Regions from separate parts of the Paenibacillus sp. FSL K6-2524 genome, predicted to be linked through region 1. Evidence: riboswitches for the same ligand, from Rfam matches in the RefSeq annotation. Region 1 holds a riboswitch; the other holds the start of a gene.
What was found. Region 1 has a riboswitch for S-adenosylmethionine ahead of NST85_RS23795 (methionine ABC transporter ATP-binding protein). Riboswitches for the same ligand answer to the same signal wherever they lie in the genome.

Region 1 (4,432 bases):
CTGGAACCAAAGCACCTGCATAGGTATCATTGATGAATGTTCTTACATCTTCTGAAGTAAGAGCCTTCGCCAATTTTTGAATTGCATCGGAATCCTTATTGTCAGGACGAGCAACCAAAATGTTAGTGTAAGGTGAATCTTTATCCTCGATGAAGAGCGCATCCTTTGTAGGATTTAGACCAGCTTCAATCGCATAGTTAGTGTTAATCAATGCGAAATCCACTTCTTCTAATTGACGTGGCAGCATTGCTGCTTCACTTTCAATGATCTTCAAGTTTTTTGGATTTTCGACGATGTCAGCTTTAGTAGCTGAAATTCCAGCGCCGTCTTTCAATTTAATCAAGCCTTGTTTCTCAAGTAGCAACAATGCACGTCCGCCATTGGTAGCGTCATTCGGGATAGCTACTTTTGCACCGTCAACAATTTCATCAACGGATTTGTATTTTTTGGAGTAAGCGCCAAATGGCTCAACATGAACACCTACAACAGACACAAGGTCAAAATTATTTTGTTTGTTTTGGTCATCAAGATAAGGTTGGTGTTGGAAGTAGTTCGCATCCAATTGTTTCTCAAACACTTGAACGTTTGGTTGTACATAATCTGTAAATTCTACAACTTCCAATTCAACGCCTTCTTCTTTCAACTTTGGAGCGATGAATTTCAAAATATCAGCATGTGGCACAGTGGCACCTACAACCAATTTCACTGGTTCAGCTGGTGTTTCTACTTCAGTCTGTGCTGCATTACCCTCAGATGATTGCGAGTTGTTTGCTGCATTGTTCTTCGCGTTGTTATTTCCACAAGCTGCGAGCACCAGAACCAAGGCTAGCGTCAAAAAAGATAAAGTCCATTTTTTCATAACAGTATGACCTCCTAATTTTTTTGAATAAGGATCTGAGCTCTATATATTTAGTAATTCCTTATTTCCGTGAAAAATAAATCACTAACCGATCTCCCAACATTTGCAATGCCTGTACCAAGACGACCATCAGGACTACGGCAACAATCATGACTTCCGTTTGATAACGGTAATAACCGTATTGGATCGCCAAGCTTCCCAATCCACCGCCCCCGACCATACCTGACATAGCTGTATAGGATACAAGTGTTACAGCTGTAATTGTCATCGCGGACACAAGACCTGGCAATGATTCTGGGAGTAGCACCTTACGAATAACCTGAAGTGTAGAAGCTCCCATTGCCTGAGATGCTTCGATAACCCCACGGTCTACCTCGCGGAGCGCTGTCTCAACAAGCCGTGCAAAGAATGGAGCGGCACCTATAACCAGTGGTGGGATCGTACCTTGAACCCCCATGGATACCCCAACCACAAATCTGGTAAAGGGAATTAAAGCGACTATTAGAATGATAAATGGTACAGAACGAACGATATTGACAATAAACGATAAGATTCTGTAAATCCATCCTAAAACCCAGATATTGGATTTGGACAGGCTGTATAACAGGATGCCAAGTGGCAAGCCAATCAGAAACGTGAAAAAAGTAGCGTATCCCATCATGAACAACGTATCGATCGAAGCCTCACCGATCTCTGCCCAATTTATTATTGAGAAATCCAACCCTTTCATTATCCGATCACCTCCACATCAAGATCGCGTTCCCGCAATAGCGTCAGCGTCCGATCAACATCACCTTCGTCACCTTCAAAAGAAACGGTGAGCTGTCCATAAGGTACATCTTTTATTGTAGAAATTGTCCCCTGCAGAATAGCAAAGTTAACTCCGGTCTGCTTTACCACTTGAGACATAACAGACTCATATGTCTTAGCCCCAAGGAATGTAATTCTAACAATTCTAGCCCACTTTGCATGTAGAGCCGAGGTTGCTAACTTTAAACCTTCCTCAGCAAATGCATCATGATTGATAAATTCCCGCGTAACTTGATGCTTCGGCTTAAGAAACACTTCACTAACCGGGCCTTGTTCCACAATACCACCCTGATGAATAACAGCTACTCGATCACAAATGGTCTGGATCACATTCATTTCATGGGTGATGAGCAAAATCGTTAGATTAAATCTTTTATTAATATCCAGCAACAGCTTTAAGATCGAGTCCGTTGTCTGTGGATCAAGCGCAGAAGTAGCTTCGTCACAGAGCAGTACATCAGGATCACTTGCAAGTGCTCTGGCTATACCAACCCGCTGCTTTTGTCCCCCAGATAGTTGCGCCGGATATTTATTCCGGTGCTCCTCCAGACCAACCAGAGCTATAAGTTCATTTACTTTCCTCGAAATCTCCGCCCTCGGTGTACCGATCAGCGTAAGTGGAAAAGCAATGTTGTTGTACACAGTCGCTGATGACAGTAGATTAAAATGCTGAAAGATCATTCCGATCTTACTGCGCTGCCGCTGAAGCTCACGTTTTCCAAGCTTAGTGAGTTCTACACCGCCTACCCAAACTTCACCTTCTGTGGGTTGTTCGAGTAAATTGATGCAGCGAATCAATGTGCTTTTCCCGGCACCGGAATGCCCGATAACCCCGAAAATTTCGCCCTTTGCTACGGTTAAATTGACTCCGGACAAAGCGGTCGTTACTTTTTGTTTGCTTCCATATGTTTTGGTGAGCTGTTTGAGTTCGATCAAACGGATAGACCCCCTATTTTCTAAAAATAAAATGATAAAAAAACAAAAGAGCCCCTTTGCAGATTCAAGGGCTCTCTTTACGTAAAGACAATGCCTTCTCATCTGCCAAAATCATTCGCACACAAACTGCGTGATTTTGAAGGAATTAGCACCATTCATTCGTCCAATAACACAGTACATCATAGACCGCATTAGTAACAAATTGGTTGCTGGGCTTCATCGGGCCTTTCCCTCCGCCACTCTCGATAAGAAAATATGAAATTATATGAAAATCATTAAATGTAATATTTCTGAAACTATTATTTTAGAGTATAGATTCTTTTGGCTGTTTTGTCAAAGAGAATCCTTACCAAAGATCATTTTTTGTTGTTCTTTTTCCATTCTTGGATGATATAGTCATAAGAAGCAAGCAATGTTTCACATACCATACGATATCCTTGCTCCAAATCGCGTAAATGCCCATCAAGATCCTCCAGTTCAATCTTTCCGTACAATGCTTGATGCCGTTGCCACAGATCATCTTGTAGCTCCGAGTTCATGTAATGAATCTCTGTATTCCGCCGCCGCCGTAACACATTCAGCGCTTCTTTGTAGTTTTCCTTGATCGTGAACAACGTATTCCCCAAATCTATATGCACCTTCAAATAGTGGAATTGACGCAGCACTGTAAAATAAGAATAATGTGGTTTTTCTTTAGAGGTATTCAGATTATATAGTTCATTCAGCACTGTTCCTAGCTTATCGAGAATAGAAAACAATCGAATGAAGCCATCCTTGTAGAAAAAAACGTACCGAGCATAATTATCTTTCTCAGCCGCATCCATGTCATCTACAAAGTCTGTCACAACCTTCTTACGAAAAAAGGTAGCTGCAAACAGGCACTGTTCCAGTTCATCCAGCGAAGAAATCAAACCATGTGTCCATACTTCCAACTTTCGATAATCATGTGAAGGGTCGAGGTAAAGTTCCATTTGTTTATGTAGTAACTGGATGCTATTCCCCATGATATTCATTGTATCCGCCAGTAGTCCTTCATTCTGCCTCGGTGGTTCTCCAAGCAAGCTTCTTAACATGGTTATCCCTCATTTCCCAATTATACAAAATACGTTTTCCACCGTTGCTCCACCAGAGATACAATATCCTCACGCGGAAATAATTCCTCCGGATAGCCCGGCTTCATACGTGCGTCAATGATAATCGGCAGGCTGTATGCTAAGTGATGCTTATTAACCTCTGTCACCGAGTAAATATCCTCAGCCGGATTAAACCGAGTAAATACGGTCCACAAGAAGGCTATCTGATCTTGTGCCACTATCTCAGCTTGGTCAACAAGTATGACAAGTGGCCAAGCTGTTCCGCGTACTCTCAACCGGGCAAGTAGACGCTGCGGGAGCATAGGCTCCTTCTCATACGATGCACCTGAGACTAGAAGACAACCGTCGTGGAATACGTTGATTTGAGCTATTTCTGCAATATTTCCCTCTGTATATGACTTAGGCAGTTCTCTAACCCGTTCTCCTACTCCGATTAGAATAGCCTTACTACCGTGATTCAACTCGTGACCAGTAAAGTCCTGTGTGTAATAAGAAGTATTATTAAAAATAAATAAATCGGTTCGTGGATCGAAACGTTCTAAAATCGTTGCCAGTAACAATTTAAAATCGGAGAGATCAATCAGCTTGTCCGTTAGCATCAGAAATTTCGTCAGTGACAATTGCCCTTCACCGAGAAGGCGAAACCCTGATACAAGTGCTTCACGGGAATAGCTCTCCCGCACAACCGCTGAGGTCAATGGATGAAACCCACATTCTGCATAGCTCCAGAGTG
Region 2 (4,432 bases), 3.2 Mb from region 1:
TATTATCAAAGTTCATTCCATATATACCAGTAATCAAAGTAAGGGGAATAAATATCGTCGTGATGGCTGTAAAGACACGCATGATTTCATTCGCTCGATTGGCGATGGCTGATTGATAGGCTTCACGTAAGTTGCCCACCAATTCTCGGAACGTATCAAAGTTTTCAGATATTTTTACAGCATTCTCATAAATGTCACTGAAATACTTCTGCAATTGGTCATCGATTAGACGCAAATCTTTTTTATTTAAAATATTAATGACTTCTTTTTGTGGGCCGAGTACCTTTTTGAGCCAAAGAATCTCGCTTCGAAGTCCGATGATTTCACTCAGATGTGAGCGTTTGGTATGCATGAGGATATCTTCCTCAAGCTTCTCAATTTTGTACTCAATCCGGTCACCCACAGTAAAATAGTTATCAACAACAAGGTCAATAAGATAATACAGGAAACGGTCGGGTTCGTTTACTTCCTGATCCCAAAGAATGGGTTTCACCGCCCGAAGCTCGTTAATCTTCTGCTTCGTTACAGTAATGATGTAATGTCGTCCCAGGAAAAGGTTCAGCGAACGTAGAAAAATCTCCTCGTCGTCATAACGAATGCTATTAACTACAATAAAATAATGGTTGTCATACGTTTCAATCTTAGGACGTTGTTCTTCTTCTGTAAGACAGTCCTCCACGGCCAAATCATGCAACGAGAAGAGCGGCTGCAATAATGCCAAATCTTCTACGTCTGCGTCAATCCAGTAAAACCCTTCTTCTGGAGCGACTGTCGTAATTTCTATATCTTCGACAGTGGTGAATACGCCTGCTTGTACGTGACGAATTTTCATTTGATTTCCTCCCTTTCCCCGTTGGTTTAGTTCGGGGATACGCTTGATTAGAGCAAGGGAAAGAACACAGCAGTCCAGTCGCACCTCAAAAAGAGGCTATCTATAATAGTGACCGGAAAATGAAGAGCCCCATTCTATCCGCGAGCGCCCTGCTGGTTTCTTTCCTATGCAATTGTTCTGAAGTAGTTCTCTGCGGACTCGGGTCGCCTTCCATTTTCTGGTTCACCTCTTTACCTTAAGAATTTGAAACACTTGTCTAGTATAACGCCGCCAGATGAAATGTTACAAGCTTTAAAGTATCTTATTTCCTTCCCCCCAGTATATGGTCGAGAATAAGTAGAGGTGTTATATTTTTGTTAAGAGTTCTTGACGGGAAGTGGCATTATACATTAAAGTGATTTAAAGGGATTTTAATGTGATATTTATCCCTGAGTCATAATTTAATAAGCGAAATCTTATCAAGAGCAGGTGGAGGGACAGGCCCGATGACACCCGGCAACCGGCGATTTATCGTACGGTGCTAATTCTTGCAGAACCGAACTCTTTGTGACCACTACGGTCCTCGGTTTCTGAGAGATGAGAGAGGCGCATTCAGGAAATAGATGACGACCTTTCTTTAACGAGATAGGTCTTTTTTTGTTACCCGGATACTCTCCAAATCGGATCAACAACTAACCGTCAAAAAGGAGTGAAGAAATTATGCCTATTAAAGTACCAGATCATTTGCCAGCGAAAGAAGTGCTCGTGAATGAAAATATCTTCGTTATGGATGAGAGTCGGGCGTATAAGCAAGATATCCGTCCCTTGCGGATTGCGATTCTGAATCTGATGCCAACGAAGGAAACAACGGAATCTCAAATTTTACGACTGCTTGGAAATACGCCGCTACAAGTGGAGATTGTACTGCTTCACCCTCGTTCTCACACTTCGAGAAACACATCGGCAGAACATCTGGAGATGTTCTACAAAACGTTTGAAGAGATTCAGCATCGGCGTTTTGATGGCATGATTGTGACGGGAGCTCCGGTTGAAACAATGGAATTCGAAGAAGTAAACTATTGGGAAGAACTACAGGAAATCTTTGAATGGAGCAAAACTCACGTCACTTCCACATTGCACATTTGTTGGGCTGCCCAAGCGGGACTTTATCATCACTTCGGTGTTCGTAAAGTTGACTTACCGAAGAAGTGTTTTGGTGTATTTCAACATCGTATTAACATTCCTAATGTTAAATTGTTGTTCGGATTTGATGAAATGTTTAATGTACCTCACTCTCGTCATACAGATGTTGACCGCAAGGATATTGAGGCGGTTACTGAACTTGAAATATTAGCAGAATCGGATGGCGCAGGCATCTATCTTGTTGCAACCAAAGACGGTAAGCAGATTTTCGTGACGGGTCATTCAGAATATGATCCTAATTCCCTGAAGTGGGAGTATGACCGTGACATCGCGAAAGGACTTGAAGTTGACCTGCCAGTCAATTATTATCCGAGTAACGACCCTTCACTAGCCCCACCTTCGACATGGCGTGCTCATGCTAACTTATTATTTTCCAATTGGCTCAATTACTATGTGTATCAGGAAACACCCTATGATATAGATCAACAGGTCGAATTTATTTATCACATTTAATCTGGAGGGATAGTTAGTGTCGGATAAAGAGTTGCGTATCGAGAGCAGGTTAGCACAAATTGGTTCAGTAGAGGAGCCGGTAACAGGGGCAGTGAATTATCCGATCTATCAAGCGACTGCGTTTCGCCATCCTCGGCTGGGACAGAGTACGGGTTTCGATTATGCGAGAACAAAGAGTCCGACCCGCAAGGTGTTGGAAGATGCTTCTGCGTTATTAGAATCGGGAGATGCAGGATTTGCCTGTAGTTCCGGTATGGCGGCACTACAAACCGTTTTCACCTTATTCTCACAGGGAGATCATTTGATTGTATCGCTCGATTTGTATGGAGGGACTTACCGTTTATTGGAGAAGATTCTGTCTAAGTATGGTGTAACCGCCTCTTATGTTGACACTAATGACCTAGATGCCATTGAAACCGTTCGTAAACCTAATACAAAGGCAGTGTTTATTGAGACTCCAACTAATCCCCTGATGATGGTGACGGATATCGAAGCGGTATCGCTTTGGGCTCGTAAATACGAGATCCTTACGATTGTTGATAATACGCTACTCACGCCATATTTTCAGCGGCCGCTTGAGCTTGGTGCGGACATTGTCGTTCATAGTGCTACGAAATACTTGGGTGGACACAATGATGTGCTAGCGGGATTGATCGTGACAAAAGGCGAGAAGCTCTCCGAGGAGATTGCCTTTCTGCACAATTCTATTGGCGCAGTACTCGGGCCCACTGACTCTTACCAGCTAATGCGCGGCATGAAGACACTTGCGCTTCGTATGGAGCGTCATGAGAGCAACGCGCTAGCTATGGCTCATTATCTGGAGAAGCATCCGCAGATTGCAGAAGTGTTTCATCCAGGGCTTCCACAACATCCAGGATATGAAATTCAAAATAAACAATCGAGCGGAAACACCGGTATTTTCTCATTTAAAGTGACTGATTCTCGTTATGTTGAGCCGGTGCTTCGTCATCTGAAGTTGATTGCCTTTGCGGAAAGCCTGGGTGGAGTTGAATCGCTTATGACATACCCTGCAATCCAGACACATGCTGATATTCCGCTTGAGATTCGTGAAGCAGTTGGAGTGGATGATCGCTTGCTTCGGTTCTCGGTTGGTATTGAGCATATAGATGATTTGATAGAGGATATAGGACGGGCGCTCGAAGCTGCACGGGTCGAGGTTGAGGGAGGATTAGTTCATGAGTGATGGTTCGGGGCACAATGAGAATTCAGTAGGATCGGCTAAGAAATTTGATACGAAACTGATTCATTTTGGTAATGAAGTGGATAGTACCACTGGTGCATCTAGTGTACCGATCTATCAGGCTTCGACATTCCATCACCATGATATTTTCAATCCACCGGAATATGATTACAGTCGCTCGGGAAATCCGACGCGCCAAGCATTAGAAGATTATATCGCTGTGTTAGAAGGTGGCAAGCGCGGATTTGCCTTTTCCAGTGGTATGTCAGCCATTTCGACTACATTTATGCTGCTCTCTGCCGGAGATCACATCATTGTAACGGAAGATGTCTACGGCGGTACATATCGACTACTGACAACGATACTGAGCCGAATGGGGATTGAATCTACGTTTGTTGATATGACGGAAGTAGATCAAGTAAAAGCGGCGCTTAAACCAAATACGAAAGCCGTATATATGGAGACTCCATCTAATCCAACGCTGAAAATTACAGATATTACGGAAATTGCGACTTGGTGTAAGGAACATAATTTACTTAGCATTGTGGACAATACTTTTATGACACCCTACTATCAACGTCCGATTGAGCTCGGGGTTGATATTGTATTGCACAGTGCAACCAAGTTTCTTGGTGGACACAGCGACGTGCTTGCCGGTCTTGCGGTAGTGCGTACAGAGTCACTTGGACGGAACTTGAAATACATGCAGAACGGTCTTGGAACAGTATTGGGAGCACAAGATTCATGGCTACTAATGCGTGGGA

Region 2: it holds a riboswitch for S-adenosylmethionine, as region 1 does, so the genes downstream of both, metA (homoserine O-acetyltransferase MetA) here and NST85_RS23795 (methionine ABC transporter ATP-binding protein) in region 1, are expected to answer to the same signal.

What each region holds. Positions count from the first base shown of each region.
Region 1 is NZ_JBBOSP010000001.1:5,140,875-5,145,306, forward strand. It holds gene NST85_RS23785 (MetQ/NlpA family ABC transporter substrate-binding protein) at 1-859, opposite strand, end outside; gene NST85_RS23790 (methionine ABC transporter permease) at 921-1,589, opposite strand; gene NST85_RS23795 (methionine ABC transporter ATP-binding protein) at 1,589-2,605, opposite strand; SAM riboswitch class I at 2,701-2,857, opposite strand; gene NST85_RS23800 (Cthe_2314 family HEPN domain-containing protein) at 2,962-3,678, opposite strand; gene NST85_RS23805 (UbiD family decarboxylase) at 3,699-4,432, opposite strand, start outside.
Region 2 is NZ_JBBOSP010000001.1:1,910,295-1,914,726, forward strand. It holds gene corA (magnesium/cobalt transporter CorA) at 1-832, opposite strand, end outside; SAM riboswitch class I at 1,285-1,415, shown strand; gene metA (homoserine O-acetyltransferase MetA) at 1,532-2,467, shown strand; gene NST85_RS08480 (PLP-dependent transferase) at 2,484-3,671, shown strand; gene NST85_RS08485 (trans-sulfuration enzyme family protein) at 3,664-4,432, shown strand, end outside.